Regions from separate parts of the Streptomyces sp. NPDC054834 genome, predicted to be linked through region 3. Evidence: riboswitches for the same ligand, from Rfam matches in the RefSeq annotation. Region 3 holds a riboswitch; each other region holds the start of a gene.
The links. Region 3 has a riboswitch for cobalamin ahead of ACWGJM_RS11600 (HoxN/HupN/NixA family nickel/cobalt transporter). Riboswitches for the same ligand answer to the same signal wherever they lie in the genome.

Region 1 (7,761 bases), on a different contig from region 3:
TGGCTTCCAACGCCAAGCTGAAGCCCTGGGTCGCGGCGGTGAAGGCGGCCAAGGGACGCACCAGCGACGATCTCGGCACCAAGTACCCCAAGATCTCGGAGCAGATGTGGAAGGCGGTCCAGAGCGCCCTCAGCGGAGCCAAGTCCCCCGGTGACGCGCTCGCTTCGGCGCAAGCAGCGGTCAAGTGACGTCGGCGCCGATGAAGCAGACCACCCACTCGCCGGCGCTCGAAGGGAGCGCGGCCGTCGCCCTCGCTCCGCTCCCGGCCCGCACCGCCACCCGGCGTCGCCCCCGCTCGCAGCAGTGGGCCGCCTGGGCCTTCCTCACGCCGGTCACCCTCTACCTCGGCCTCTTCTACGCCTATCCGCTCTACCGCAACCTCGATCTGAGCCTGCGTCACTACACCGTCCGTTCCTTCGTCCAGGGCAACGCCCCCTTCACCGGCCTCGCCAACTACCGCACCGTCTTCGACGATCCGACCTTCGGCCCAGCGCTCACCCACACCGTGGTGTTCACCGTCGTCTGCCTGCTCTTCCAGTACGCCATCGGACTGGCCCTCGCGGTCTTCTTCAACCAGCACTTCCGGCTCTCCGCGACCCTGCGCGCCCTGTTCCTCGTACCGTGGCTGCTGCCGCTCATCGTGTCGGCGTCCACCTGGTCGTGGATGCTGAACAGTGAATCGGGCGTCGTCAACGCCGCCCTGCACGCCGTCGGCATCGGTCCGGTGAACTGGCTGACCTCACCGTCGTGGTCACTGACCTCCGTGATCATCGCCAACGTCTGGATCGGCGTCCCGTTCAACCTGGTCGTGCTGTACAGCGGTCTCCAGGCGATCCCCAGCAGCCTGTACGAGGCGGCCGCCCTCGACGGCGCCGGCGCCTGGCGGCGCTTCAGAGACATCACCTTCCCACTGCTGCGCCCGGTCTCGGCCGTCACCCTGCTGCTGGGGCTGGTCTACACGCTCAAGGTCTTCGACATCATCTGGATCATGACCAAGGGCGGCCCGGCGGACTCCTCCACCACCTTCGCCACCTGGTCCTACCAGCTTGGCTTCGGCAATCTGCTGCCCGCCTTCGGCCCCGGTGCGGCAGTCGGGAACCTGCTCGTCGCGGCCGCCGTGGTCTTCGGCCTCGGGTACCTGAGGCTCCAGCGAAAGCAGTACGCCTCATGACGACCATCGCGACGACTTCCCGCCTCCGCCGGGGACGGACCACCTGGTGGAAGACCGCCACAGGGCTCGTCCTCACCGGGATCATGCTCTTCCCGGTCTACTGGATGCTCAACGCGTCCGTCACCCGCGACCAGGACATGCGCAAGAGCCCGCCCGGCCTGTTCCCCGTGCACGGCACGCTGGAGGGCTACCGGGCCGTCCTGGACGAGCAGTTGCCCTACCTCGGCACCAGCCTCGTCATCGGCCTGGGCACCGTCGTCCTCACCGTGGCTCTGGCGGCCCCCGCCGGCTACTCGCTGGCCAAGCTGCGCCCGCGCGGCGGCGGCGTCCTCAGCTTCCTCTTCCTGGTCGCCCAGATGATCCCCGGCATCATCATGGCGATGGGCTTCTACGCCGTCTACCTCGGCCTCGGCCTGCTCCAGTCGGTGCCCGGCCTGATCGTCGCGGACTCCACGCTGGCCGTCCCCTTCGCGGTTCTCATCTTCACGGCGTTCATGTCCGGCATCCCCGCCGAACTGCTCCAGGCCGCGAAGACGGACGGCGCGGGACCCCTGCGCACCTTCTGGTCGATCGTGCTGCCCATGAGCCGCAACGCCGTCGTCACGGTGTCCCTGTTCGCCTTCCTGTGGTCCTGGTCCGACTTCGTCTTCGCCAGCACCCTCGCCGGCGGCGGCGCCCACGAGCCGATCACCCTCGGCATCTACCACTACATCGGCAACAACAACCAGCAGTGGAACGCCATCATGGCCACCGCCGTCGTCGCCTCACTGCCCGCGACGGTGATCCTCGTCCTCGCCCAGCGTTACGTCGCCACCGGCGTGACCGCCGGAGCGGTGAAGGACTGACCCGGTCCGCTGAGCACCGGTGACCCCGCTGAAGAATCGAGTACCGTTTGATGACCGCCGCCCGATCCGGCCCGGCCTTCTCCATCCATGACATCCCGTTCAGCACGCAGGGCTCCTGGTTCGGCATCTCGCCCGTACTGGCGGAGAGGACGCGCGCCGACGATCTCCACCTCGTGTCGCACCAGAACGGCATGCACGCCGTGCTGCGGCTGGTCCCGCTGGACGCGGAGACGGGCGCCCGGGTCGACAGCCACGTCATGACGACGCCGAGCCTGCTCCGCTGGGTCCACGAGCGCGGGAGCATCGACTGCGCCTACGAAGCGCCGGACACCGTCCGGATCCGCGGCGAAGGGCTGGGCCTGCGCATCACTGCGGCCGCTGAAGCCCTGACCCCCTTCACGGGCACCTATTTCTACCGCGACCCGGTGGACGAGGCCTATGTGTTCACCTCGTACGAGACCGGCCGCCGGTACCGGATCACCAGGCTGTCCGGAGTCGCCCGCGAGTTGTCCGGCAACCAGGCCCTCGGCGCCGCCGACCGCGGCCTCACCATCTGCGGGGACGCCGGCGGGACCTGGGAGGTGGCTGTCGAGGAATTCGACAGCGGACGCCGCGCTCACTCTCCCACGAAGACATTCGGCCAGGTCGTGGCCGCGGCGGAAGGCGCCTTCGCCGCCTTCGCCGACGCGGTGGCGCCCTGGCGGTCCTCCCGTACCCCGGCCGCCGAACTAGCGGTCTACGTTCTGTGGTCGGCGACCGTCGACCCGGCCGGCCTCGTCACCCGGCCCGCCGTGCTCATGTCCAAGCACTGGATGGACAAGGTGTGGAGCTGGGACCACTGCTTCAACGCCCTCGCCCTGGCCCCCGGAGCACCAGCGCTGGCCCGGGACCAGTTCTCACTGCCGTTCGACCACCAGGACGAGAGCGGCGCCCTGCCCGACTCCGTCACGCACTCGGAGGTCCTGCGCAACTTCGTCAAACCACCCATCCACGGCTGGACCCTCGCCCGCCTCCGCCGACGCCTCCCCGAACCCCTCAGCCCTGAGGAACTCGCTGAGGTCTACGGCCGATTGAGTCGCTGGACGGACTACTGGCTCACCGCACGCCGAGCACCGGGCGCCGCCCTGCCCCACTACCAGCACGGCAACGACAGCGGTTGGGACAACGCGACGACGTTCGACCCCGAACGTGTGGTCGTCACCGCCGACCTCGCCGCGTTCCTGATCCTTCAACTGCGCGAGCTCGCGAGTCTGGCCGGCGAGTTGGGGCTTTCCGCCGAGGCCCGCCGCTGGCGCCGTACCGCGGAGGCGACGCAGGCCGCGATGCTCGACGAACTGTGGACGGGGGAGAGGTTCGTGGCCCGCGGTGTGGAGAGTTCGCGGACGTGGAGCAGCTCCAGCCTGCTGGACCTGCTGCCGGTCGTCCTGGGCGAGCACCTGCCGCAGGGTGTCGGCAAGGCACTGGCCGCCGGGATCGAGGCCCACCTGACCCCGTACGGCCTGGCCACCGAACTGCCCGCCTCGCCGCACTACCGCGCCGACGGCTACTGGCGCGGCCCGGTCTGGGCACCCGCGACGGTCCTGGTCGAGGACGGCCTGCGCCGCGCCGGTCACCATCGACTTGCGGACGAGATCAGCGCCCGCTTCCGAGCGCTCTGCGAAACCCACGGCTTCGCGGAGAACTTCGACGCCATCACGGGAACGGGCCTGCGCGACCGCGCCTACACCTGGACCGCGGCCGGCTACCTCCTCCTCGCCGAGGCCGCCGAACGCCGCGTCTGATCGCTGGAGTTCCCGTTCCCCGGACGCTGTGTGCTCAGTCGGCCGTCCGCAGCAGCAGCTTGCCCGTCGAGGTACGTCCGCCCATCAGCCGGTGTGCCTCGGCCGCGTCCGACAGCGGGAACTCGGCGGTGACCGGGAGGTTCACGGTGCCGTCGACGACCGTACGGAAGGCGCGTTCGGCGAGCGAGCGCAGGGCTTCGGGCGCCGTCTGGGCGAGGGCCAGGATGGAGAAGCCGGCGACGGAACGGCCCTGCGGGTAGAGCTCGGGCTGCCCGACGTGCCACGGCTCGGCCCCGCTCGCGTTGCCGAAGGACACCAGGCGTCCGAAGACGGCCAGGGCGTCGAGGCCGCGGTGCAGGGTGTCGCCGCCCACGGGGTCGAGTACCAGGTCGACGCCCCTGCCGACGGTGGCGCGGCGGACGTCGCCGAGGAAGGAGTCGTCGGTGAACACTTCGTCGTAGCCGTGCTCGAGGGCGTGCGCGGCCTTGGCGGGGGAGGAGACCACGCCGTACACAGCGCCGGCGCCCGCCGCCCGTGCCAGCTGCCCGGCCGCCGTGCCGATGCCTCCCGCCGCGCCGTGGATCAGCACGTTCTCTCCGGCGCGCAATCGCCCGACCTCATGGAGCAGCGCGTGCGCGGTCGGCAGTACGGTGGGCAACGCGGCCGCGGTCCGCAGGTCCAGGCCCTCGGGGAGCGGGAAGACCGTGGCGGTCTCGGCGACCACGACCTCCGCGTAGGCGCCGCTGTTGACGAGCGCGACGACTTCCTGCCCCGGGCGAAGTCCTTCCACGCCGTCACCGACGGCCCGGACGCGTCCGGAAACCTCCAGGCCGGGCCGGAAGGGCAGCGATCCGACCCGGTACCCCTCGGCGCGTGCCTTGAGGTCCGCGAAGTTCACGCCCGTGTAGGCGGCGTCGATCGTGATCTGCCCCGGCCCCGGCTCGGGGGTGCCGGCCTGTACGACCTTCAACACCTCGGGGCCGCCGTATTCCTGGAACTCGATTGCGCGCATCAGCGGAAGGCACCCTTCGACATGGTGTTCAACGGAGACCGAACACCGGCACTGTACGAGATCCATCGAACAGTGGGCAAGCGGCCCGTGCGTCCGGGCGCGGTGCGGACCGCGGCATTGAACTTCCTTGCTGTGTGCGACGTATGAGTCACCACGGGTGGCGCTGTGTCACCCGGACCGCAAGCGGTGGCTACGTGCTTCGGCGCGGCGCCGAGAGGAAGGGCCGAAAAATTTCATCATTATCGAGCCGTCCCGTCAGTGGCGGGTCCGACATGGCCGTCCTGGTACGGCAGGTGGACGGGAGGGGCGAAGTCAACGGCGGCCTCCATGTGCCGGGTCTTGACGGGCTCCGCGGTATCGCCGCGTTATATGTGGTCCTTTTTCACTGCTGGTTGCTGGCCTTTCCAGGATTTCCCGAAAACTCGGGCCCGTCCTGGCTGGGCTGGCTGATGTACGGGCGCCTCGCCGTCGTCTTCTTTCTCGTACTGTCCGGTTTCTCACTGGCTATTTCCCCGGCGCGTCACGGCTGGCGGCAGGCTGGTATCGCACGGTTCCTGCGGCGCCGCGCCTGGCGAATCCTTCCGCCATATTGGGCCGCACTTGTGTTGAGCACGGTCATCGGTTACTTTGTCGTGCCCGCCTCTCACCATGGGCCGCCGAACGTCAGAACAATTGTCGTGTATGGTCTGGTAGTCCAGGATATGTTCACGGCTCGCACGCCGAATGGTGCGTTCTGGTCGATCGCCGTGGAGGCGGAGCTCTATCTCGTCTTTCCGCTGCTGCTTTTTGTCCGGCGACGGCTGGGGGCGGTGCTCCTGGTCGGGGGTGTGACGCTGCTGGTGGCCCTACGCGGGCTGTCGGCGGAAAACGTGTTGCCGGTCGAAGGTGACAACTGGCTGACCCCGAATCTCGCGCCCGTATTCGTTGCCGGTCTGGTCGGCGCGGGAATCATTGTTGCGCGAGAAAGGGTCCGACGCATGCCCTGGCATCGGCTCGCCGCTCTGGCTGTCATGCCGGTGATGTTGCTCATCGCGGTCCAGGGATCGACCTGGACCATAAATCATTACTTCTGGGTGGATCTCGCCATCGCGCCCGCCATGACGATGTTTCTGGCGGCGATCGCCACCGGGCGTCCCGTCTTTGTGATGCGCTTTCTGGCCACACGGCCCATGCGCAGCCTCGGCGACTTCTCATACAGCCTTTATCTCATTCATCTGCCGATCGTCATGGTCATCGTCCGGAAAATCGCCCCGGAGTACGTATCGGCCGGACTGCCCACGTTCTGTTTCACGTTGGTTCTGGGGCTGCCCGCTTCGGTCCTGTCGGCTTGGCTGTTCGCAGAGCTCTTCGAGATGCCCTTCAAGCGGAACCGATCCTGGAAGTCCATGCTCTCGGCGGGACGTTCACGCCGGCACCGCTGACCCGCCTGTCCCACGTGCGGTTGGCCACGCGCTTCGAGAGGAAGGTCACGCAAGGTGGTGCGGTCTTGGCCGTGTCCGCGTCACGCGGTACGGTCTGTCCGTATTGACGACGGCGAGACGGAAGCCGGTGGGAATCCGGCACGGTCGCGCCACTGTATGCCAGACGCCCTTCGGGGTGTCCGGCAAGTCAGACCCGTGGCCGTCGTCCTGTGCACCACCGAGATGGGACGCGAACTCCCAGAGGAGGTCCTGCCATGGCGCAGACCGTCGCCCAGCCGACAGCCACCACTCCCGTTGTTCCCGCCACGCTGCCGCTGAAGGCGATAGCCCCCTGGGCGGTCTTCTTCGGCATCCTGATGCTCGTCCTGCTGTACTTCGTCGGCGCCGAGCAGGGCGCCACCTCCGTGCTCAACGGCACGGACGTCCACGAGTGGGTGCACGACGCCCGCCACCTGCTCGGCTTCCCCTGCCACTGACGCGAGGGACGCCGCACGCCCATGAATTCCGCAACGGTAAGAAATCTCCTCGTGCGGGGCATGCTCGCCGGCCTGGCCGCCGGCGTGCTCGCCCTGGTCGTCGCCTACCTTCTCGGTGAGCCGAATGTCGACAAGGCGATCAGCTTCGAGGACGCCCACTCCCACGAGCACGAGATGGAGGTCGTCTCCCGCTCCCTCCAGTCCACGGCCGGCCTCGCCACCGGCGTCCTGGTCTACGGGGTCGCCTTCGGCGGCATCGCCGCGCTGGCGTACTGCTTCGCGCTGGGCCGGATCGGCCGCTTCAGCCCGCGGGCGACGGCGCTGCTGCTGTCCGGTTGCGCGTTCCTCGCCATGTATGTCGTGCCGTTCCTGAAGTACCCGGCCAACCCGCCGTCCGTCGGTGAGCCCGACACCATCGGCAAGCGGACCACCCTGTACTTCCTGATGATGCTGCTCAGCGTGCTCCTGGCGATCGCCGCCACCATCGTGGGCAAGCGCCTGGCGCCCGGTCTGGGCACCTGGTGGGCGACGGTGGTCGCGGTGGCCGCGTTCGTCGTCGTGATCGGGCTGGCGTACGCGTTCCTGCCGGTCATCAACGAGGTGCCGAAGGACTTCCCGGCCACCCTGCTGTGGCGGTTCCGTCTGTCGGCCCTGGCCATCCAGACCGTGCTGTGGGGCGGATTCGGCCTGTTCTTCGGTGAGTTGGCCGAGCGGCAGCTGAATCCCAAGCCCGCGGCAGCCCGGTCCGGGCGGACGGTTCCCGCCTCGAACTGAACGCTCGTGTCAGGCGGGACGCGTCCGTAGGGTCTCAGCGCGCCGAGACGGTTTCCGACGTGGCCAGCGGCTGCCCGAGCCGCAGATTCCACCGTCCGGCCCGGCCGCTGAGTTCCGTGGCCGTCAGCGGCGGTACGTCCAGCCGCCAGAAGGCGGATGCGGGCAGGCCCAGGACATGAACGGCCGCGGCCCGTACGACTTCCGGCTCGACCACGGCGACCGTACGGCCGTCCGTGTCCTGCGCGGCGTCCAGCCAGTGCCCGACCCGCTCGCACACGTCC
Region 2 (7,761 bases), on a different contig from region 3:
TGAAGCAGAACCCGGCCTTCTCGCGGATGGACGGGATGTTCTCCACGGCCGCGAAGGCGGCGGTACGGTCGTCCGGGTCGGGAAGGTAGGTGTCCAGGAGCGTCAGGTAGAACTGGACGTGCACGGCCTCCTCGAAGAGCTGGCGGCTCAGGTACAGCCGGGCCTCGGGGGAGTTGATGTGCTTGTAGAGGGTCAGCACCAGGTTGTTCGCGACGATCGAGTCGCCCGTCGCGAAGAACGCGACCAGACGGCCGATCAGGTGCTGCTCCGCCGGAGTCAGCTTCGCGAGGTCGGCGACGTCCGAGTGCAGGTCGACCTCCTCCACGGTCCAGGTGTTCTTGATGGCGTCCCGGTAGCGCTCGTAGAAGTCGGGGTAGCGCATCGGGCGGAGAGTCAGCTCGAAGCCGGGGTCGAGCAGGTTCTGGTTGCTGGGCATTACTGGCAGGCCTCGCAGGACTCGGGGTTTTCCAGGGAGCAGGCGACCGCGTCGGGGTCGGCGACCTGCTGGACGGGGATGGTCTTCTGGGCCTGTGCCTGGCCCTGGGCGGCGCGGGCGATACGGGTCGCAGGGCGGGAACGCAGGTAGTACGTCGTCTTCAGGCCCTGCTTCCAGGCGTACGCGTACATCGAGGAGAGCTTGCCGATGGTCGGCGTCTCCAAGAACAGGTTCAGGGACTGGGACTGGTCCAGGAACGGGGTGCGGGCGGCGGCCATGTCGATCAGGCCGCGCTGCGGGATCTCCCAGGCCGTGCGGTACAGCGCCCGTACCTCGGCCGGGATCCAGGAGAAGTCCTGCACCGAGCCGTTGGCGTCGCGCAGCGCCTCACGGGTGCGGGCGTCCCAGACGCCGAGCTCCTTGAGGTCCTTCACCAGGTACGAGTTGACCTGGAGGAACTCGCCGGACAGCGTCTCGCGCTTGAACAGGTTGGACACCTGCGGCTCGATGCACTCGTAGACGCCGGCGATCGAGGCGATGGTGGCGGTGGGGGCGATGGCCAGCAGCAGCGAGTTGCGCATGCCGGTCGTCGCGACGCGCTCGCGCAGCGCCGCCCAGCGCTCCGGCCAGGTCAGCTCGGCGTCGTAGTGGTCGGGGTGCAGGAAACCCCTCGCGGTACGGGTCTTCTCCCAGGCCGGCAGCGGGCCGTTGCGCTCGGCGAGGTCGGCGGAGGCCTCGTACGCGGCGAGCATGACGCGCTCGGCGATACGCGTGGACAGCGCCTTCGCCTCCGGCGAGTCGAAGGGCAGCCGCAGCTTGAAGAAGACGTCCTGAAGACCCATCGCGCCCAGGCCGACCGGGCGCCACTTGGCGTTGGAGCGGCCGGCCTGCTCGGTGGGGTAGAAGTTGATGTCGACGACGCGGTCGAGGAAGGTGACGGCGGTACGGACGGTGGCGTCCAGCCGCTCCCAGTCGATGTCGCCGGTCGCGGTGTCGACGAAGGCGCCGAGGTTGACCGAACCCAGGTTGCAGACCGCGGTCTCCCCGTCGTCCGTGACCTCCAGGATCTCCGTGCACAGGTTCGAGGAGTGCACGACGTGGCCCGGCTCGGCCGTCTGGTTGGCGGTGCGGTTGGCGGCGTCCTTGAAGGTCATCCAGCCGTTGCCGGTCTGCGCGAGGGTGCGCATCATACGGCCGTACAGATCACGGGCCGGGATGGTCTTCTTGGCGAGACCCTCGGCTTCGGCCTTGCGGTACGCGGCGTCGAACTCCTCGCCCCACAGGTCGACCAGCTCGGGCACGTCGGCCGGGGAGAACAGGGACCACTGCCCGTCGGCGTTCACGCGGCGCATGAACTCGTCCGGGACCCAGTGCGCGAGATTGAGGTTGTGCGTACGGCGGGCGTCCTCGCCGGTGTTGTCGCGCAGCTCCAGGAACTCCTCGATGTCGGAGTGCCAGGTCTCCAGGTAGACCGCGGCGGCGCCCTTGCGCCTGCCGCCCTGGTTCACCGCGGCGACCGACGCGTCGAGGGTCTTGAGGAACGGCACGATGCCGTTGGAGTGCCCGTTGGTGCCGCGGATGAGGGAGCCGCGTGAACGGATCCGGCTGTACGACAGACCGATGCCGCCGGCGTGCTTGGAGAGCCGGGCGACCTGGTGGTAGCGGTCGTAGATGGAGTCCAGCTCGTCCTTGGGGGAGTCGAGGAGGTAGCAGGACGACATCTGGGGGTGCCGGGTGCCGGAGTTGAACAGGGTGGGGGAGGAGGGCAGGTAGTCGAGGCGGCTCATCAGGCCGTAGAGCGCGGCGACTTCGTCGACGGAGTGGGTCCCCGTTTTTGGATCGAACGCAGCGTCCTCGGCGAGGCCGCTGGCCACCCGCAGCAGGAAGTGCTGGGGCGTCTCGACGACCTTGCGGGTGTGGGGGTGCCGCAGGAGATAGCGGCTGTGCAGGGTGCGCAGGCCGAAGTAGCCGAAGCGGTCGTCGGCGTCGGTGTCGATCAGCGCGTCCAGGCGGGCCGCGTGCAGCCGTACGAAGTCGGCGGTGCGGTCGGCGATGAGGCCCTCGCGGTGGCCGACGGCCACGGACCCGGTGAACGAGGTGACGCCCTGGGAGGCGGCCTCCGCGGCGATGCTGATCGTCAGCAGCCGGGCGGCCAGCCGCGAGTAGGCCGGGTCCTCGGAGATCAGGCCGGCGGCCGCCTCCGTGGCCAGTTCGCGCAGTTCCGCCTCGTCGGCACGGGCGGACCGGCCGCGCAGCGCGGCGGCGGCCACCCGGCCGGGGTCGGCGTCGGGCAGGTCGGCGGTCAGCTCGGTCAGGGTCCGCAACAGCGCGGCACCGGGACCGTCGGACTCCACCGGGGTCGCCTCGGTCGCCGGGATGGCTGAAGCCGGGTCGGCTGGCGCGATGGTCACGTGGGGCACTCCCTCGCTCGGCAGGGGGCCTGGCGGAGGGCAGGGGGCAGCACACGAGCGCGCACGGCGTCGCGTCCACCGGCCCACTCCACGAGGCCCGGACGTCAAGGCACCCGGGCCGGACGGCCGGGGCGCGCTGTCGGCAGGTCCTCGGACTGACTCCTGTGCACAGACATGCACAAGTACACCGTTGCGGGACAGTTCCGGATTCGCACCGGATTCCCCTGTGGCGACAGCGAGCATGAGCATACATCTTGTGCTCGCCTGTCACGCCACCACCAGATGTTGTGTCGGGGTGGTTTCAGAGCGTCAACTTGTAGGTGCGGAGAGTGAGGTCGTCCAGGTGCGGCACGGGATTCCAGTCCCGCTCCGGTGTGCGAACGAAGCCGAGACGTTCGTAGAGCCGGTGGGCGGTGTGCATGGAGCGCTGGCTCGACAGGACGACGTGGGTGCGGCCTTCCGTGGCGCGGGCGCGGTCGATGCAGGCTCTGACGAGGGCCTCGCCGACACCTTGCCCGCGGGCCCCGTGCTCGACGGCCAGGGCGCGGATCTCGGCCTCTCCGGGGCCGGCGATGTCGGCCATGGGACCGCCGTCGGGGACATAGGTGACGCCACCGAGCAGCTTGCCGTCGCGCACCGCGACCAGTACCTCGGCGGCGGCGGCTCGCTTCGCGACGTCCTTCAGCACGGGCAGGTACTCGTCGCCCTCGCCGTAGTCGAGGAGGCCGTCGTCGAGGTACGCGCGGGCGGTTATGTCACCGAGAGCGGCGTACTCGGCGGGTTTCGCTTCGCGGATCCGGATGTCCATGGCGCGCAGTGTGCCCCACGCACACGACGGCGGGCCGCCGGATTTTCCGACGGCCCGCCGACAGCCCTGCCCGGTGTGGGGCCTCCGCTAGTGGGAAGCTCCGGCCGTCGCCGGCGGCAGTTCCACCTCGACGCCCGGGTCGCCCGCGTCCGCCGTGTAGTCCTCCGGCTTGGTCTCGTCGACACCCTCGGGGGCCTTCGCCGCCTTCAGGACGAAGGTCAGGACCACGGTCACGACGACATTGAGGACGAACGCCGTGAGGCCGATGTAGCCGATCTCGCCGATGCCGGGGATCTCCTTCGCCGAGCCGCCGAAGTGCTTCTGCGTCGGCGAGGCCACCCCGTACGCGGCGACCGTGCCGTACACCATGCCGACCGCCCAGCCGGCCAGCAGGGCCCAGCGGTGGAACCAGCGGGTGAACAGGCCACCGACCAGGGCCGGGAAGGTCTGGAGGATCCAGATGCCGCCGAGCAGCTGGAAGTTGATGGCGACCGTCTTGTCCATGGTCAGGACGAAGACCAGCGCGCCCACCTTCACCAGCAGCGACACGATCTTGGAGACCCGGGTCTCCTCCTTCGCCGTGGCGTCCGGCTTGATGAAGTCCTTGTAGATGTTGCGGGTGAAGAGGTTGGCCGCCGCGATCGACATGATCGCCGCCGGCACCAGCGCGCCGATGCCGATCGCCGCGAAGGCCACGCCCGCGAACCAGTCCGGGAACATGTCCTCGAACAGCTGCGGGATCGCCAGCTGGCCGTTGGTGACCTTCACCCCGGCCGCGATCGCCATGAAGCCCAGCAGCGCCAGCAGACCGAGCATCAGCGAGTACAGCGGCAGGATCGTGGTGTTGCGGCGGATCACCTCACGGCTGCGCGAGGACAGGGTCGCGGTGATCGAGTGCGGGTACATGAACAGCGCCAGCGCCGAGCCCAACGCCAGCGTGGCGTACGTCCACTGGCCCGCCTCCGCCGGCACGAGCGCGCCGCGCGGCTTCCCGGTCGCCGGGTTGACCTGGCTGAACGCGTGGCCCGCCTTGGCGAAGACGTCGTCGAAGCCGCCCAGCTTGACCGGGATGTAGATGATCGCGACGGCTATGACGATGTAGATCAGCGCGTCCTTGACGAACGCGATCAGCGCGGGTGCCCTGAGGCCCGAGGAGTACGTGTACGCGGCCAGCACGCCGAAGGCGATCAGCAGCGGCAGGTCCTTCACGAACCAGTTGGTGTTCTCGCCGCCGCCGACGCCCATCACGTCCAGTACGGCCTGGATGCCGACCAGTTGGAGCGCGATGTACGGCATCGTCGCCAGGATGCCGGTCAGCGCCACCGCCAGCGACAGGCCCTTGGAGCCGAACCGGCCGCGCACGAAGTCCGAGGTCGTCACATAGCCGTGCTTGTGCGAGACCGACCACAGGCGGGGCAGGAAGGTGAAGATCAACGGGTAGACGAGGATGGTGTACGGCACCGCGAAGAAGCCCGCCGCGCCCGCCGCGTAGATCGCCGCCGGCACCGCCACGAAGGTGTAGGCCGTGTACAGGTCGCCGCCGAGCAGGAACCAGGTGATCCAGGTGCCGAACGACCGGCCGCCCAGGCCCCATTCGTCGAGGCTGTGCTCGTCGTCGGCCCTGCGCCAGCGCGCGGCGAGGAAGCCCATGACCGTGACGGCCAGGAAGAAGAAGATGAAGACGCCGAGCGCGACGCCGTTCACGCCGTCCTTCATTCCGCCGCACCCCCCTTCGCGGTCTGGCGGGCACGCTGGTCACGGCGCCACAACTGGTAGGCGGTCACGGTCAGCGCGGTGGAGATGAGCACCCACAGCATCTGGTACCAGTAGAAGAACGGGATCCCTATGAACGCTGGGTCCGCCTTGGCGAAGGAGCCGACCCACAGCATCGCCACGAAGGGCGCGACGAGACACAGGCCGATGATCACCCGGACCGGTGTCACGACCGGTGGTTTCACTTCAGGCGTTTCCGACATGCCACAGCTCCGTCCCCTCACTGATCACCTGTGTAATGCGCAGGCAATCTAGGGGACAGTGTCACGTCAGCGGAAGACCTCATCCGCATATCGGTATGTCGATTTCGGGGGCGTGGCGTGAAGACGCCGACGCGCCTAGGGCCTGTTGCGAAAGTCCCGTCGTCCGCCCGGAGGGCGGGCCGGGCGTCGCTGGGCTGGGGGCACCTCCCGGCCGAAGGCTGGGGGAGGGACTTTCGCAACAGGCCCTAGTCCTGCGGCCGCTTGAGTCTCGCCACGAACTTGTAGCGGTCCCCCCGGTACACCGACCGCACCCACTCCACGGGCTTGCCCTCGCGGTCCAGGGAGTGCCGGGAGAGCATCAGCATCGGCAGGCCCACGTCCGTACCGAGCAGGCCCGCCTCGCGCGGGGTGGCCAGCGAGGTCTCGATGGTCTCCTCGGCCTCGGCGAGGTGGACGTCGTAGACCTCGGCGAGCGCGGTGTACAGCGAGGTGTACTTCACGAGGCTGCGGCGCAGCGCCGGGAAGCGCTTGGCCGACAGATGCGTGGTCTCGATGGCCATCGGCTCACCGTTGGCCATGCGCAGCCGCTCGATGCGCAGCACCCTGCCTCCGGCCGTGATGTCGAGCAGCTCGGCGAGCCGCTCGTCGGCGGTGATGTAGCCGACGTCCAGCAGCTGCGAGGTCGGCTCCAGGCCCTGGGCACGCATGTCCTCGGTGTAGCTGGTGAGTTGCAGCGCCTGCGAGACCTTCGGCTTGGCGACGAAGGTGCCCTTGCCCTGGATGCGCTCCAGCCGGCCCTCGACGACCAGCTCCTGAAGGGCCTGGCGCACGGTGGTGCGAGAGGTGTCGAACTCGGCGGCCAGCGTGCGCTCGGGCGGGACGGGGGTGCCCGGCGCCTGGGTCTCCGTCATGTCGAGCAGGTGCTTCTTCAGGCGGTAGTACTTGGGCACGCGCGCGGTACGGACGGTGGCGCCATTCTCGTTCTCCGCACTGCTGACGTCGGTGCTCATGCTCTGCCTTCCCGGCTCCGGGTGCCCAAGCGACCGACATGCCCATCGGCCACGGCTCACATCGTGGCACGGCTCAGCGCGTCGGGCCCCACCCGCACGCTCCGTGATCTCCTCTGTATACCGTTGTGATCCCCCTTGGTCTAGTCCAAAGCCGGGGTCACCGGGCCTCATACCGACCTCATGCCGGCCTCAGATGCCCTGCCAGTCCGGCTTGTTGGCGTAGGTGTGCCGGAAGTAGTCCGCGAGCTTGAGCTTCGACGCGGCGGCCTCGTCGACGACCACCGTGGCGTGGGGGTGCAGCTGGAGCGCCGAGGCCGGGCAGACGGCCGCGACCGGCCCCTCGACCGTCGCCGCCACCGCGTCCGCCTTGCCCTCGCCGGTGGCGAGCAGCACCAGGTGACGGGCCTCCAGGATGGTGCCGATGCCCTGGGTGATGACGTGGTGCGGCACCTGCTCGATGTCGCCCTCGAAGAAGCGGGCGTTGTCGATGCGGGTCTGCTCGGTGAGCGTCTTGATGCGCGTGCGCGAGGCGAGCGAGGAGCAGGGCTCGTTGAAGCCGATGTGGCCGTCGGTGCCGATCCCGAGCAGCTGAAGGTCCACGCCCCCGGCCTCGGCGAGCGCCCGGTCGTACGCCTCGGACGCGCCCTGCACGTCCTCGGCGGTGCCGTCCGGGCCCATGAACGCGTCCATTGCGACCCCGAGCGGTTCCAGCACCTCCCGGCGGAGCACGGACCGGTAGGACTCGGGATGCTCGGCGGGCAGTCCCACGTACTCGTCGAGCTGCGCTATTCGCGCCCGCGAGGTGTCCACGGCCCCGGCCTGCACCTTGGCCGCCAGGGCCCGGTAGACGGGCAGCGGGGTCGAGCCGGTGGCCACGCCCAGCAGGGCCCCGGGCTTGCGTCGCAACAGCTGTGCCATGGCCTCGGCGATGAGCTCGCCGCCCGACTCGGCGTCCGGAACGATGACAACTTCCACGCTGGGGCCTGCCGATCTGTGTGGTTACCGGTCAGTGTGGTTTAGACCAATCGAAAGAATGGTACCGCGCACACCCTGACCCCGTCAGCGAGCCCCCTGTGACGGCACGGCTACGCAGCGGCCTCCGTCGCCGGCCTCACCCGGA
Region 3 (7,761 bases):
CCCACAGCAGGAGGGCTTCGTCACCCAGCTGAAGGCTGAGAGCGGCAAGCAGTTCGACACCGACTTCGCCAACATCCTGCGGATGACACACGGATCGATCTTCAACACCATCGCGAAGATCCGCTCCACCACCAAGAACTCGCTGGTGCGCGCCCTCGCCGACCAGGCCAACGACACCGTCCTCGACCACATCACGGTCATGGAGAAGACGGGCCTGGTCGACTTCGACACGACCCTCAACACGCAGACGAACCCGCCGAAGCTGCCGGGCGCCCAAGTGACCCCGCCGGTCCCGCCCGCCGGGCAGCCGCAGGTGGTGCTCACCGCGCCGCCGACCGAGACGTCCACCCCGCTGGACATCGACGCCATCGCCGGCGGCAACGCCGCCGGAGGCAACGCCGCCGGAGGCGCCGCCGCCGGCCCCAGCCCGTCGGCGGGCTAGGGCCGACAGGCCCCGGGGTCACCGGGCCCTGGGGTCACCGGGCCCCGGGGTCACCGGGCCAGCCACACGGTGGTGTCCGGCGGCAGGACCCTCGCGTCCGGCAGTGGCGCGCTGCTCAGCAGCACCTCCCCGGGCGGCAGCGGTACCGGCTCGTCGCCGAGGTTGGTGACGCACCGCCAGCCGTCCGAGCGGGCGAACTGGAGGACACCGGCGGGTACGTCCGGCGCCCAGGTCAGCGACTCGCCCTCCAGGAGCTTGCGGCGCAGGCGCAGGGCCCTGCGGTAGAGCTCCAGGGTGGAGCCCTCGACGCCGTCCTGGGCCTGGACCGCGTACGCGGCGAAGACCGGCGGCTGGGGCAGCCAGGCGCCGGCCGCGCCGAAGCCGTACGACGGGCCGCCGGTCGTCCACGGCAGCGGCACCCGGCAGCCGTCGCGGCCCTTGCGGACGTGGCCGCTCTGTTCCCAGATCGGGTCCTGGAGGACCTCGGTGGGCAGACCGGCCACTTCGGGCAGGCCGAGTTCCTCGCCCTGGTAGACGTACGCGGATCCGGGCAGGGCCAGCATCAGCAGGGTCGCCGCCCGGGCCCGTCGCAGGCCCGCCGCCTCGTCGATCCCGGGTGCCCGGCCGCCGGCGAGCAGCCAGGCGTCGTAGTCCGTGCCGGGCGGGAGCATCAGACGGGAGGTGTGACGTACGACGTCATGGTTGGACAGGACCCAGGTGGCGGAGGCCCCTGCCGTGCGCGCCGTGCGCAGCGAGTCGGTGATGACTCGGCGCAGCCCGTTCGCCTCCCAACCGGCTTGCAGATACTCGAAGTTGAACGCCTGGCCCAGTTCGTCCGGGCGGGCGTACAGGGCGCGGCGGGCGTCCGGGACCCAGGCCTCGGCGACGGCCGTGCGGGGCGGGGTGTAGGCGTCGAAGATCTTGCGCCAGTCGCGGTAGATCTCGTGGACCTCGTCCCGGTCCCAGTAGGGGTGGCTGCCGGGCGGTACGTGTTCCAGGGACTCCTCGCCGGTCGGGCCGAGGTCACCGAGTTCGCTGAGATCACGCAGCGGTTCGGTGAGGTCCTTGGCCAGGCCGTGGGCGACGTCGACACGGAAGCCGTCGACGCCCCGGTCGGACCAGAAGCGCAGGGTGGTGCGGAAGTCGGCGCGGACGTCGTCGTTGTCCCAGTTGAGGTCGGGCTGTTCGGGGGCGAACAGATGGAGGTACCACTGGCCGTCGGGGACCCGCTGCCAGGCGCTGCCGCCGAACACCGACTGCCAGTCGGTGGGCGGGAGTTCGCCGCGCTCGCCCCGCCCGGCGCGGAAGACGTAGCGGTCGCGGGCGGCGGAGCCGGGACCGGCCCGCAGCGCCTCCTGGAACCAGGGGTGCTGGTGCGAGGTGTGGTTGGGGACGATGTCGACGATGACCTTCAGGCCCAGCCGGTGGGCCTCGGCGACCATGGCGTCGAAGTCGTCCAGCGTGCCGAGGCGGGGGTCGACGTCCCGGTGGTCGGCGATGTCGTAGCCGCCGTCGGCGAGTTCGGACGGGTAGAAGGGGCTCAGCCACAGGGCGTCGACGCCCAGCGCGGCCACATGGTGCAGGCGCTCGGCGATGCCCCGGATGTCGCCGAGCCCGTCGCCGTCGGCGTCGGCGAAGCTGCGGGGATAGACCTGGTAGATGACGGCCTGGCGCCACCAGTCGGGGTTCCTGGACGAGAGGTCGTTCACAGTGGCTCCCTTGGGAAGGACGACAGAGGAAAGCCTGTCCACATTGCCGGGAAAGCGAACCTTCACACTCTGCGGAATAGATCATTCCCAGTGTGGCGAAGTTGTGATGAATCCCGAACTCCCCTTGTTGCGACGCAGGTTGACAGGGTTCGGCCGGTCGACCCACCATGTGCACACGCTGTGGCGCATGTGACCAATGGGCCCGGTGTCTTCGACCTGCTTCTGCCTGCCACAGGCCGCAGCACGCTGCCTGAAGCACTCTCAGAACTCCTGATGGGATACACATGTCCATAGCGAGACGTGCCACCACGCGCCGCCTGCTGGGGACGGGCGTCGCGACGCTCGCCCTCTGTGCGGCCTCCGTCGCCGCCGCCTCCGCCGCTCTGGCCAACGACGCGCCCGGCGGCGACGGCTGGAAGTCCGGCGGTACCTACAAGCCGGGCACGGGCGCGGGCACGGAGACCGGTACCGACCGCTGCCAGTTCTCGCTCGACGGCACCGACTTCTACGACTCGGTGAAGGTCGACGACCAGAACCTCAAGCCCACCGATGACGGCAAGGTCCACGTCAAGGTCCGCACCGCCGGTGACGCCTCCACCTGCACCGCCTCGCTGGCCTCCTACCTCGCCCACGGCGCCTCCTTCAACACCTCCGGCGAGCAGATCTTCATCGACTTCGACTCCGTGACCGTCAAGCCGGGCCAGACCGACTCCCTCGACATCGCGGTGCCCGACGCGGGCTGCTTCGCGCAGATCGACCTGTACCGGGGCGCGGTGAAGTTCGACGGCGACCTCGACGCCAAGGACGGCTTCGAGCACGGCGACCTGCCCAAGGGCCCGGACCACCCGGTCATCAAGGACAAGCTGATCGCGGCCTGGAACGGCGGCACGAAGGACTGCACCTCCACCGAGTCCGCCACGCCGACCCCGTCCTCCCCCGCGTCCGTCCCGCCGGCCCAGCCGTCGACCCCGGCCAAGGACAGCGACACCCCGACCCCGAGCGCCTCGGAGTCGACGTCCTCCGGCACGCCGACCCCGTCCGCCTCCGAGTCCACCCCGGCCGCGGCCCCGACGCCCGACGGTGGCGGCGGCGACCTCGCCGAGACCGGTGGCGGCAGCAGCTCCGGCATCATCGCCGGGGGCGCGGCGGTGCTCCTCGCGGGCGGCGCGGCCATCGTCGTCGCGACGCGCCGGAAGCGGACCGCGCGCGGCTGACCCTCCCGGGGGAGGCGGGTCCGGTCAGCCTCCGTCGGCCGCGCAGTGCTTGAGCAAGCCCTGAACCTCCGCGTCCACCACCCGGTACCTGACCACCCGTCCCTCCTTCTCCCCCTCCACGACCCCCGCGGCCCGCAGCAGCCTGAGCGCCTGCGACACCGCGGGGTCGTTCATTCCCGTCGCGATCGCCAGGTCGGACACGGCGAGCGGGCCGGTGCGGTACAGGGCGAGCAGCAGAGCGAGCCGTTTGGCGTCGGCGAGCAGGGAGAAGCGGTCGGCCCAGGCGCGCACATGGCCGGGTTCGCCGATCGCGGCGATGGCGTCGCACACCCGGTGACCGTCGATGGTGCGACGGTCCGCGCGGTCGGCAGGCACGAGATGCATACCGCCATATTCGCAGGCGCCGTTCTGTGATCTTCGATACCTGCGCAGGTACGCAGCTATGCAGACAACCGCCCGCGCCCCTACGGTGGGCGGGCCGTGGTGTTCGGGAAGTCGATGCGATGTCGACGCGGCCCTCGCCACTGTGATCGGGGAGTTCCCGTCCTGTCCGGCACCCGCCGGGGCCACTGGTCGTACGACCGGGAAGGCCAGGGGCGGCGGACGTCATACCCGTAAGCCAGGAGACCGGCCACGGCAGCTCACGAAGTGATCCACGAGGTGCTGGAGCGTGAACCGGATGACCCTGCCCGAGACCAAGGCCGCCTCCTTCCGCTGGCGGCGCGAGGACACCGTCAAGACCGCCGGGCTGATGGCTGTGATCGCCGCCCTCCACGTCGTCGCCTTCGGCATCCTGTTCCTCCTCGTCGCCCCCGGTCACTACGAGGTCGGCTCCAAGGCCTTCGGCATCGGGCTCGGCGTCACCGCCTACACCCTCGGCATGCGGCACGCCTTCGACGCCGACCACATCGCCGCGATCGACAACACCACCCGCAAGCTGATGGCCGACGGCAAGCGGCCGGTGTCGGTGGGCTTCTGGTTCGCGCTCGGGCACTCCAGCGTCGTGGTCGTGCTGGCCGCGATGATCGCCGGCGGCACACAGCTGGCGGGCCGGGTGATGAACGAGAACTCCCGCACCCACCAGGTGCTGGGCTTCATGGGTACGACGATCTCGGCCACGTTCCTCTATCTCGTGGCCGCGCTCAACCTGGTCGCCCTCGTCGGCATCCTGCGCGTCTTCAGGGCGATGCGGGCGGGTTCGTACGACGAGAGGGAGCTCGAACAGCACCTCGACTCCCGTGGCTTCATGAACCGCGTCCTCGGCCGCCTCACCAGGTCCATCACCCGGCCGGGCCAGATGTTCCCGCTGGGCTTCCTCTTCGGCCTCGGCTTCGACACGGCGACCGAGGTCACGCTGATGGTGATGGCCGGCTCGGGCGCGGCGGCGGGCCTGCCCTGGTACGCGATCCTCTGCCTGCCCCTGCTGTTCGCGGCCGGCATGAGCCTGTTCGACACCCTCGACGGTACGTTCATGAACTTCGCCTACCAGTGGGCGTTCTCGAACCCGGTGCGCAAGGTCTTCTACAACCTCGCCATCACCGGCCTGTCCATCGCCGTCGCCTTCGTCATCGCCACGATGGAACTCCTCGGCCTCGAACTCGGCAACGTCGGCTACATCGTCGTCGGCCTGTTCGTGGTCGTGTGGGCGGCGGCAGTGGCGTACTGGAAGGTGGCCAGGGTCGAGGAACGGTGGACGCCCCAGGCCCCGGCCCCGGCCCCCGCCACGACCGACTGAGTCCGCTCCGCCTACGGCCTTTCCACCGTCTCCAGATACAGCTTCACGAACCGGTCGACGTCCACGTCCAACGCCACGTCCACCAGGGCCTGTTCGCGGGCGCCCTCGTGGATCTCGGACTCGCCCGGCCGGGGCCGGCGGTCGACGATCGTCTGGCCCCGGCCCGGGCCGGGGGCGAGGGAGACCTCGACGGGCAGCAGGCGGGTGGTGATGCCCTCCGGGTCGGCGACCGCGCAGACCGCGCCCGCGTCGCCGAGGCCGCCCGCCGCCTCGGCCTCGGCGGAGCCGCCCTGCGTGGTCGGCCGGTGGGCGAGCAGCTCGCCGGCCAGCCGGGTGCCGGGCTCGGCGCTCGCCCGCAGCCGCCGTACCTGGACGCCGGGGACGACGACCCGATGGAAGACGTCCAGCCCGTACATGGTGATCGGCACCCCGGCGGTGAGCAGGACCGCCGCCGCCTCCGGGTCGTGCCAGACGTTGAACTCGGCGACGGGCGTGGCGTTCCCGCCGGCCACCGCCCCGCCCATGAACAGGATCCGCTCGATGTTGCCGGTCACCTCCGGGTGGGTGCGCAGCAGCAGGGCGATGTTGGTGAGCGGGGCCGTCGGGATCAGGGTGACCGGGCGGGGCGAGGCGAGGATCTCGCGGTGCAGCAGCGTCACCGCGTCCACGGCGGCCGGGGCCCGGGTGGGCACGGGCAGCCCCAGGTCGCCCATCCCGTCGTGGCCGTGCACGTGCCGTGCCGAGCGGGCCGGCTCGATGAGCGGCCGCTCGGCGCCCCGGGCCACCGGGATGTCCGGTGCGCCCGCCCGCTCCAGCACGGTCAGGGTGTTGCGGACCACCCCGTCGACGTCCGTGTTCCCGGCCACGCACGTCACCGCGCGCAGGTCCAGGTCCGGGTGGCGGACGGCGAACAGCAGGGCCAGGGCGTCGTCGACACCGGTGTCGCAGTCGATGATCACGGGGATGGGCTGACCGGTCACGGCGGTCTCCTTCCGTCGTACCGACCTTAGGCCAGGTCCGGGACAGGCCCTGCGTCACCGGGTCACTCCCACAGGGCGGTGCCGCGCGCCCGCACCCGGTCACCGATCCGCCGCAGCAGGTCGTCGACCGGAAGGGCCCCGGGTCGCCGGCCGTCCCGCAGCCGTACGGCGGCCTGGCCCGCGCCGGCCTCCCGGTCGCCGATCACCGCCTGGTACGGCACCAGGCGCCCCGCGCGGATCCGGGCGCCCAGGGTGCCCTGCCCGGGACCGGAGAGTTCGGCCCGCAGGCCCCGCGCGGCGGCCTCCCGCACCACCGCCTCCGCCTGCTCCACCTGGCCCTCGGCGACCGGCAGCACGACCAGCTGCACCGGCGCCAGCCAGACCGGGAACGCGCCTGCGTGCTCCTCGACGAGATGCGCGACAGCGCGCTCCATGCTGCCGATGACACTGCGGTGCACCATCACCGGGCGGTGCTTGGCCCCGTCGGCGCCGACGTAGTGCAGGTCGAAGCGTTCGGGCTGGTGGAAGTCGATCTGGACGGTGGAGAGGGTGGCCTCACGGCCCGCGGGGTCGGTGATCTGCACGTCGATCTTGGGGCCGTAGAAGGCGGCCTCGCCCTCCGCCTCCTCGTACTCCTGCCCGGACTCCTCCAGCACCTCCCGCAGCATCGCGGTCGCCCGCCGCCACAGGGCCGGGTCGGCGACGTACTTGCCGCCCTCCCCGGGGAGCGAGAGACGGTACCGGGAGGCCCGGATGCCGAGGTCGGCGTAGGCGCGGGCGATCAGGCCCAGGGCCGCCCGGGCCTCCTCGACCGCCTGGTCCAGGGTGCAGAAGATATGGGCGTCGTTGAGCTGGATGGACCGCACCCGGGTCAGCCCGCCCAGCACCCCGGACGGCTCGGAGCGGTACATGGCACCCAACTCCGCGATCCGCAACGGCAGCTCACGGTAGCTGTGGGAGCGGGAGCGGTAGATGAGCGCATGGTGGGGGCAGAGGCTGGGGCGCAGCACGACCTCTTCCGACCCCAGCCGCATGGGCGGGAACATGTCGTCGCTGTAGTGGTCCCAGTGGCCGGACAGCTCGTACAGCTCCCGTTTGCCGAGGACGGGCGAGTACACGTGCCGGTACCCGGCCGCGCGCTCCGCCTCCCGGACGTACTCCTCCAGGGTGTGCCGTACGACGGCCCCGTCCGGAAGCCAGTACGGCAGCCCCGCGCCCATCAGGGGATCGGTGTCGAACAGACCCAGCTCACGGCCGAGCCGGCGGTGGTCGTGCATGGCGGTCTCCTCGCGGATGGTGTGGTGGCCGGGACGAGAACCGGGACGCACACACACCGAAGCCCCGGGGCACTCGCCCCGGGGCTTCGGACTTGAGGTCACCTGTCAGCGCACCGGGACGTACTCCGGCGTCGTCGTACGGAAGGGGGAGGACGGGGCGCGCTTCATGTGGGGGACGGTAACAGGGGCGCGCGGCGGGGGCGACGCATTTTTTTCGCGCGATCACTCAGGCCGTGGCAGCGCATTTCGATGCCGGTCCGCATTGCTGCCCGCACCCACCTCACCCCCTCACCCGGACGGACCGGACAGACTGGTGACCCGCCGGAGGCAATGGTGCCGTGGGTACATGCCCCACCCCCCGGTTGCCCGCCGCCCCGCCGCCGTCGCCGTCACCGCGGCCACGC
Region 4 (7,761 bases), on a different contig from region 3:
CTCCGGGCCGCCCTCCACGAGGTACCTGAGCGCCTCGGCCACGACACCGGCGGGCACGGACGACTCGGCCATCAACTCGGCGTCGGGCACGGCCTCTCCGCCGAGCAGCACGGTCGGGACGCCCGAGGCCTTCAGGGCGGCGAGCCCGTCCTCCCAGGCGCGCTTGCCGCCGAGCAGCCGTACGACGGCGATGTCGGCGCCCGCGAGGAGGGACGGCAGCTCGGCCTCCACGTCCACCCGGGTCGGGTTGCCGATCCGGTAGGACCCGCCGGAGGCCCGCGCCGCCAGCAGATCGGTGTCGGCGGTCGACAACAACAACACTGTGCTCATGCGGGTGCTCCCGGTGGAATGAAGGGCAGTCCTTGCGGCGCGCCCGACTCGATGAGCCGCCAGAGCGCGTCCGTGTCCGCGTGCTGTTCGATCAGGTCGCCGAGCCGGTCGAGCTGCTCCTCGCGCAGCGCGGCGAACGAGGTGTCGGCGGCGGGCACGAAGCGGCGGCCCGCGGCGGCGGCCACCTCGCGCAGGAAGGCCCGCCGGAAGCCGTCCGACTCCAGCGAGCCGTGCCAGTGCGTGCCCCAGGTCTGGCCGACCCGGCAGCCGTCCAGGAAGGACACGCCCCCCGTCACTTCGGCGACGCCATGGTGGATCTCGTACCCCTCGACGTGCTCGCCGAGGGCTTCCCCGACAGGCCGGGTGAGGGTCTTCTCGCGGGCGAACCGCACGCGGACGGGAAGGACTCCGAGGCCGTGGACCTGGCCGGCGCGCGACTCGACCTCGTCCTCGATGTGCTCACCGAGGATCTGGAAGCCGCCGCAGACGCCGAGGACGGGCCGCTGCTCGGCGGCCCTTCGGACGAGGGCCTCGGCCAGCCCCCGCTCCCGCAGCCACTCCAGCGCCCGGACCGTGCCCCGCGTCCCCGGGATCACCACGAGGTCGGCGTCGGCCAGTTCCTCGGGCCGGTCCACGAACCGCACCACGACACCGGGTTCGGCTGCCAGCGCGTCCACGTCCGTGAAGTTGGACATCAGCGGGATCGCGCACACGGCCACCCGCAGCACATCCTCGCCGACGGGCGGGGCGGTGTTCGACTCGCGGACCGTCCCCCGCAGCGACACACGCAGCCCGTCCTCCTCGTCGATGCCGAGTCCGTGCCGGAAGGGCAGCACGCCGTACGTCCGCCGCCCGGTGAGCCCGTGCAGCATGTCGAGGCCGGGTTCCAGCAGGGAGACGTCGCCGCGGAACTTGTTGACGAGGAAACCCGCGACGAGTTCCTGGTCCTCGGGGGAGAGCAGGGCGACGGTCCCGAAGAAGGAGGCGAAGACGCCCCCACGGTCGATGTCGCCGACGACGAGCACGGGCAGCCGCGCGTTCCTCGCGATCCCCATGTTCACGATGTCGGTCCGCCGCAGATTGATCTCGGCGGGCGAACCGGCCCCCTCACAGATCACCGCGTCATACGTGCCCCGCAACTCGGCGAGACAGTCCAGCACGGTCCCCAGCAGCCGCTGCTGCCGCCCGCCGTGGTACCCGCGCGCGCTCAGCTCGCCCACGGGCTTGCCCAGCAGCACCACCTGACTGCTCTGTTCCCCGCCGGGCTTGAGCAGCACGGGATTCATCAGCGCGGTCGGCTCGACACGGCACGCCTGCGCCTGCATGGCCTGCGCCCGCCCGATCTCCGCGCCTTCCCGCGTCACGAACGAGTTGAGGGACATGTTCTGCGCTTTGAAGGGCGCGACCTTGACCCCCTGCCGCACCAGCCAGCGGCAGATCCCGGCCGTGACGACGCTCTTGCCCGCGTCCGAGGTGGTGCCTGCGACGAGGAGACCCCCGTTCATTTCCCACGTCCCTTCACGACGATGCGCGCGGCGACGCTGACGCCGAGCGCGAGCAGGCCGACGCGCTTCGAGAGCCGTACGGCCCGTTCGATGTCGGGTACGGCGACGGCGCGTCCCTTCTGGTTCAGCACCGGTCGGTGTTCCACCCGTCCGCCGTACGACAGCGTCCCGCCCAGCCGCACGCCGAGCGCGCCCGCGAACGAGGCCTCCACGGGCCCGGCGTTGGGGCTCGGGTGCCGGCCGGCATCGGCCCCCCAGGCCCGTACGGCTCCGCGCGGGTCGCCACCGGCGACGGTCGCCAGTACGGCGGTCAACCGCGCCCCCGGCCAGCCCGCGAGGTCGTCGAGCCGGGCCGAGGCCCATCCGTACCGCCGGTACCTGGGCGACTTGTGCCCGACCATGGCGTCGAGGGTGTTGACGGCCCGGAAGCCCAGCAGCCCGGGCACCCCGGCCACGGCTCCCCACACCAGGGCGCCCACCACCGCGTCGGAGGTGTTCTCGGCCACGGACTCCACGACGGCCCGGGCGATCCCGTCGGCGTCGAGCGCCTGCGGGTCCCTTCCGCACAGGTGCGGCAGCCGCGCCCGGGCAGCCTCGACGTCTCCGGCCTGAAGGGCACGCCCGATGCCACGGGCCTCGCGCGCGAGGGAGGTTCCGCCCACGACGGACCAGGTGGCGGCGGCGGTCAGCGCGACGGAGGCGGCACGGGAGGGGCGTACGGCCGCGGCGGCGACGGCTCCCAGACCGGCGGCACCGCCCACGCACACCGCGGTGTGCAGCGCGCCCCAACCCCGGTGGTCCCGCCACAGCGCCCGCTCCATGGCACCGGCGGCCCGCCCGAACGCGGCCACCGGATGCCCGCGCCGCGGATCACCGAGCAGATGGTCACCGAGGAGGCCGGCGGCGGCGCCGTACGCGAAGACGCGATCGGCACGCATCGGCTCAGCCGGCCGTGGGGTCGGGCAGCGATCCGGTGCTGTACCTCGAACGGCAGGCGAGCATGGCGATATGTCCTCACTCAGGGTGTCCGCGCCCTGGTTCGACGAGACCGGCGGTGGGAGTTCCTGGCTCCCGGGGCTACCTACCCCGGTGACAGTGGCGGGACCGCGCCGGATTCACACCGGCTTCCTCCCTTGCCGCCGTACATGGCCCCGGAAGTCCACCACGGCCCCGGAAGGGCCGTCAACTTGCTGTTGACCTGCACGAGGAGAGTGTGCTGAGGCCCACATCGAAGCCCGGGTGACGGTGGGGCGGCATGCGAAAGGCTCCTCCCCGAAGTCTTCGGGGAGGAGCCGGTGAGGCCTCGGTCAGGCCTTGTTCATGATCAGGTAGATCCCGTAGGCCACCGCTGCCGCGCATCCCGCGAAGCACACGTACGCCCCGGCGACGGCCGACGCCGCCGAGTCGCCCTGGGCGGCGGCGCGTTCGCGTCGTGCCAGGCCCTGGACGCCCAGGGTGAAGAGGGCCACCAGGCCGACGGTGACCGCGAGGCTGACGCCGAAGACGGAGCCGAGGGCTGCCCAGTCGATCTTCATAACAGAGCTGCTTTCTTGGTGCCCGGGTGCCCGGGGTCAGACGGCGGCGGCCGGCGGGGTCGCCGGGTCGGCGGTGGGGACGGCGACGGGCGTCGCGGGGGACGGGATCGTGGCCGTCAGGTCCTCGGCCACGGTGCCCGCCGGGGGCGGGGTCACGGCGGCGATCGCGGTGGTGACCACGCCGGCCGGCTCCTCGGTCTCGTTGACGTTGGTCGCGTCGACCACCTCGCGGCGGGAGAGCTTCCAGATCGCGGCGCTGGAGGCCACGAGGAAGACCGCCACCAGCGCGGTGCCCCAGTCGCCGAGGTCCGTGACCGTCTCGGCGAGCGCGCCGACCAGCGCGGCGGCCGGGAGGGTCAGCGCCCAGGCGACGAACATCCGGGTCGCCGTGGACCAGCGGACCACTCCGCCCTTGCGGCCCAGGCCCGCGCCCATCACGGAGCCGGAGACGACGTGGGTGGTGGAGAGGGAGAAGCCGAGGTGGGAGGAGGCGAGGATGGCGGTCGCGGCGCTCGTCTGGGCCGCGAAGCCCTGCCGCGGCTCCAGTTCGGTCAGGCCCTTGCCCATGGTGCGGATGATGCGCCAGCCGCCGATGTAGGTGCCGAGCGCGATGGCCATGCCGGCGGAGAGGATCACCCAGGTGGGCGGGTTGGAGCCGGGGGCGATGGAGCCGCCGGCGATCAGCGCGAGGGTGATGATGCCCATCGTCTTCTGCGCGTCGTTGGTGCCGTGGGCGAGAGAGACCAGACCGGCCGAGGCGATCTGGCCGGCGCGGTAACCCTTGCGGGTGGCCTCGCCCTCGGCGTTCTTGCCGATGCCGTAGGAGAACCGGGTGGCGAGCATCGCCGCGATGCCCGCGACGACCGGCGCGGCGACCGCCGGGAGCAGCACCTTGGTGACGAGGACGTCACCGTGGACGGCACCGAAGCCCGCGGAGGCGACGGTGGCGCCGATCAGGCCGCCCATGAGGGCGTGCGAGGAACTGGAGGGCAGCCCCACCAGCCAGGTGAGCAGGTTCCAGAGGATCGCGCCGACCAGGGCGGCGAATATGACCTCGGGACGTATGCCGTTCTCGTCGACGAGACCCTTGGAGATCGTGTTGGCGACCTCCACGGAGAGGAAAGCACCCACAAGGTTGAGGACGGCGGACATGGCCACCGCGACCTTGGGCTTGAGCGCACCGGTCGAGATGGTGGTGGCCATCGCGTTGGCGGTGTCGTGGAAACCGTTCGTGAAATCGAACGCGAGTGCGGTTACGACCACAATCGCGAGGATCAGCGAGAAGCTTTCCATTTACCCAGGCATTCTTTCGAGCGTCATTGGCGGGTTGACCGTAGGCAACCTGGGTGAACGGAAGATGAACTGGGGCAGGCATCACGGTGTCGGATCCGGAGATGGCCGTTCCGCTCCGGTTCGGTGGTGCGGAACGACCCTGGGCGGCCCTTGGCTAGTCGTCCCTCGCGAACGACTTCAGCCCGGCCGGGGAGCCGTTGAAGAGATTCTGGTCACCCGGCAGGCTGCCGCTGTTGTCGTACTGCCAGAAGGTCCAGTACGACCACCCGGCCGGCAGGGCGCCGGGGTCCCCGGAGTGGCGGGCGAGCCACAGCGCGTGGTCGGCGAAGGCATGGCTGCGGCCGGTGCAGTCGTTCCACCAGTGGGCGGTGGTGTAGATCACCGGGCGGCGGCCGGTCTCCCGTTTCATCTCGTCGCTGAAGGCCTGGATCCAGTCGACCATCTTCGCCTTGCTCAGGCCGTAGCACCTGTGCCCGTTGTCGTACGGATTGTATTCGATGTCCAGTGCGGGCGGCAGTGTCCAGCCGTCGGCGGTCCAGGAGCCGCCGTGGCGCACGAAGTACGCGGCCTGGGCGGCGCCCGGCGACTCGTCCGGCAGCGCGAAGTGGTACGCCCCGTGGATCAGGCCTGCCTCACGCGAGCCGCTGTACTGCCGGCTGAAGTAGGGGTTGCGGTAGTCGGTGGATTCGGTCGCCTTGATGTAGACGAAGCGGGCGCCCTTGGCCTTCACTTCCGGCCAGTCGACGTTCTTCTGGTGGGACGAGACGTCGTGTCCCTTGGGCAGGCCTGCCGCCGTGGCCGGGGTCCCGGCGAGGGCCGTCCCCCCGACGGCGAGCGCCGTCACGGCCACCACGAGCGGACGGGCGCGGAGACGGGACAGATCCATGATTCCCCCCGGAATGGCGACGTGCGCGACAAAACGTGCAGAGAGTATTGGAAGATCATGTGATGAACGATGATCTCCGGCCAACCATGGACAGAGGGTCATTTATGGCGCTATGCACCCTTTCGGAGGGCTCGATTCCGGCCTAAACTGCGCCGCCGTGACACCGCGTCAGCCGACCCGCTGGCAGGATCACGGCCATGGCTGAAGAGAGCAGGGGCGTGCGTGAGCAGGAGTCACGGGCCTGGGAGGCGCTGGTCGCGACGGCCCGCCGGACCGTGGCCGACGGACTCGTCGTCGGCACCTCCGGCAACGTGTCGGTGCGCGTCGGCGACACCGTGCTGGTCACGCCGTCGGGCGTCCCGTACGACCGGCTGACACCGCACGACGTGACCGGCGTCGACCTCACCGGACGGCAGGTGCTCGGCTCACTGGTGCCGACCAGCGAACTGCCCATGCACCTGGCCGTGTACCGCACCACCGACGCCGCCGCCGTCGGCGCCGTCGTCCATACTCACGCCGTGCACGCCACGGCCGTCTCGACCCTCGTCACCGAACTCCCGGCGGTCCACTACATGTCCTGCGCGCTCGGTGGCCCCGTCCGCGTCGCCCCCTACGCGACCTACGGCACCGAGGAGTTGGCCGAGAACATGCTCCGCGCCCTCGTCGACCGCTCCGGCTGCCTCCTCCAGAACCACGGCACGATCACCTACGGCACCACCCTCGACCAGGCCTACGACCGCACCGCCCAGCTGGAATGGATGTGCCGCCTGTGGCTGACGGCGTCCTCGGTGCCCGGGCTGACGCCGTCCCTGCTGACCCCGGAGCAGCTGGCCGCGGTGGGGGAGAAGCTGCGCGGATACGGCCAGCGGAGGTGAGGGCACCCGCCGGTCCGCGCCCGCCCGGGGATTGAAAAGGGCCTCCCGCTGGAACCCGCAAGGACATGTCACCCCGACACCCGCTCCCGCTGGCCGGTCGGCCGGCCCACCGGGACACTGGACCCGTGCGCACCGTCACAGCGGCGGCCTCGGCCGTCACCGCGCTCCTGGCGGTCGGCGCGGCCGGTGTGGCCGCCGGCCGGATGGCCAGCGACGCCGCGCTCAAGGCGGCCCCCGGCAGACCGCTGCCCACCGAGCCCCGGCTCACCGTGCACGCCATGGCCGAGGGCCGGCTCGCCCTCACCCGCGCCCTGGCCTCCCTGCGCCCCGGCACCTACGGCCTGGCCGGCGACGGCTCGCACGCCGTCGTCGGCCCCGTCCTCGAAGCCGCCGCGCCCTCCGCCGACACCGTCGTACGCCGACTGGAACGCGTCACCCACGGCACACTCGATCCCGGCGACCAGGTTTGGCTCACCCCCAACCTGTACGTCGGCAACCCGGGCGCCGCCCTCGGCCTCGACCACGCCGACATCGACGTGCCCGGCGAACTCGGCGCCCTGCCCGCCTGGTTCGTGCCCGGCGCCCGGGACACCTGGGTGATCGCGGTGCACGGCCTCGGCACCACCCGCGAACACTCCATGAACGTCATGGGGTTCCTGCACGAACTGCGGTTCTCCGTGCTCGCCCTCGCCTACCGCGGCGACCTCGGCGCCCCCCGCCCCCCGGACGGCCTGAACCACCTCGGCGAGACCGAGTGGCGCGACCTCGACGCGGCGATCCGCTACGCCGTCCGCTACGGCGCCCGGCGCGTCGTCCTCTACGGCTGGTCCACCGGCGCCGCCATGGCCCTGCGCGCCGCCGCGCGTTCCACCCTGCGCGACCATGTCTCCGGGCTCGTCCTGGACTCGCCGGTGCTCAACTGGGAGGCCACGCTGCGCGCCCTCGCCGCGGCCCGGGGCGCACCCGACTTCCTGCTGCCGCTCGCCGTGCGGGCCGCGCAGGGCCGCGCCGGCCTCCGTGCCGACCGCCTCGCGATGACCGCCGACCCGGCGCGGCTGAGCGTGCCCACCCTGCTGATCCACGGACCGGACGACGTGGTGGCCCCCTGGGAGTTCTCCCGCCGCCTCGCGGCCGAGCGCGCCGACCGGGTCGCCCTGCACACCGTCCGGGACGCCCCGCACGGGGCGATGTGGAACGCCGACCCGAAGGAGTACGAGGAGACCGTGCGGCGGTTCCTGACGCCGCTGATGTGAGCGCCCGGCAGGGGGTCGACGCCCCGGTTCCAGCCGTTCCGTTCAAGGCCGTACCACTGGCCTGAACACCCCTCCCCGGCTGCC

Region 1: another riboswitch for cobalamin. It lies ahead of ACWGJM_RS05175 (CbtB domain-containing protein); the one in region 3 lies ahead of ACWGJM_RS11600 (HoxN/HupN/NixA family nickel/cobalt transporter).
Region 2: another riboswitch for cobalamin. It lies ahead of ACWGJM_RS24290 (ribonucleoside-diphosphate reductase subunit alpha); the one in region 3 lies ahead of ACWGJM_RS11600 (HoxN/HupN/NixA family nickel/cobalt transporter).
Region 4: another riboswitch for cobalamin. It lies ahead of ACWGJM_RS29230 (cobalamin biosynthesis protein); the one in region 3 lies ahead of ACWGJM_RS11600 (HoxN/HupN/NixA family nickel/cobalt transporter).

What each region holds. Positions count from the first base shown of each region.
Region 1 covers NZ_JBSGZV010000003.1:42,406-50,166, reverse strand. Annotated here, with positions in the region: gene ACWGJM_RS05205 (sugar ABC transporter substrate-binding protein) at 1-188, shown strand, start outside; gene ACWGJM_RS05200 (carbohydrate ABC transporter permease) at 200-1,171, shown strand; gene ACWGJM_RS05195 (carbohydrate ABC transporter permease) at 1,168-2,016, shown strand; gene ACWGJM_RS05190 (amylo-alpha-1,6-glucosidase) at 2,067-3,797, shown strand; gene ACWGJM_RS05185 (quinone oxidoreductase family protein) at 3,832-4,809, opposite strand; gene ACWGJM_RS05180 (acyltransferase family protein) at 5,082-6,230, shown strand; cobalamin riboswitch at 6,304-6,449, shown strand; gene ACWGJM_RS05175 (CbtB domain-containing protein) at 6,485-6,706, shown strand; gene ACWGJM_RS05170 (CbtA family protein) at 6,728-7,480, shown strand; gene ACWGJM_RS05165 (histidine phosphatase family protein) at 7,515-7,761, opposite strand, start outside.
Region 2 covers NZ_JBSGZV010000018.1:84,141-91,901, forward strand. Annotated here, with positions in the region: gene ACWGJM_RS24285 (ribonucleotide-diphosphate reductase subunit beta) at 1-436, opposite strand, end outside; gene ACWGJM_RS24290 (ribonucleoside-diphosphate reductase subunit alpha) at 436-2,847, opposite strand; cobalamin riboswitch at 2,972-3,096, opposite strand; gene ACWGJM_RS24295 (GNAT family N-acetyltransferase) at 3,149-3,655, opposite strand; gene mctP (monocarboxylate uptake permease MctP) at 3,743-5,371, opposite strand; gene ACWGJM_RS24305 (DUF3311 domain-containing protein) at 5,368-5,631, opposite strand; gene ACWGJM_RS24310 (GntR family transcriptional regulator) at 5,877-6,641, opposite strand; gene nagB (glucosamine-6-phosphate deaminase) at 6,831-7,616, opposite strand.
Region 3 covers NZ_JBSGZV010000006.1:257,302-265,062, reverse strand. Annotated here, with positions in the region: gene ACWGJM_RS11620 (DUF4142 domain-containing protein) at 1-442, shown strand, start outside; gene ACWGJM_RS11615 (glycoside hydrolase family 13 protein) at 493-2,151, opposite strand; gene ACWGJM_RS11610 (LAETG motif-containing sortase-dependent surface protein) at 2,436-3,365, shown strand; gene ACWGJM_RS11605 (ArsR/SmtB family transcription factor) at 3,390-3,749, opposite strand; cobalamin riboswitch at 3,830-4,015, shown strand; gene ACWGJM_RS11600 (HoxN/HupN/NixA family nickel/cobalt transporter) at 4,045-5,100, shown strand; gene ACWGJM_RS11595 (nucleoside hydrolase) at 5,112-6,080, opposite strand; gene thrS (threonine--tRNA ligase) at 6,143-7,375, opposite strand; gene ACWGJM_RS11585 (hypothetical protein) at 7,704-7,761, shown strand, end outside.
Region 4 covers NZ_JBSGZV010000025.1:78,540-86,300, forward strand. Annotated here, with positions in the region: gene cobN (cobaltochelatase subunit CobN) at 1-330, opposite strand, end outside; gene ACWGJM_RS29225 (cobyric acid synthase) at 327-1,835, opposite strand; gene ACWGJM_RS29230 (cobalamin biosynthesis protein) at 1,832-2,773, opposite strand; cobalamin riboswitch at 2,875-3,014, opposite strand; gene ACWGJM_RS29235 (hypothetical protein) at 3,143-3,370, opposite strand; gene ACWGJM_RS29240 (anion permease) at 3,407-4,663, opposite strand; gene ACWGJM_RS29245 (lysozyme) at 4,818-5,549, opposite strand; gene ACWGJM_RS29250 (class II aldolase/adducin family protein) at 5,747-6,424, shown strand; gene ACWGJM_RS29255 (alpha/beta hydrolase) at 6,550-7,677, shown strand.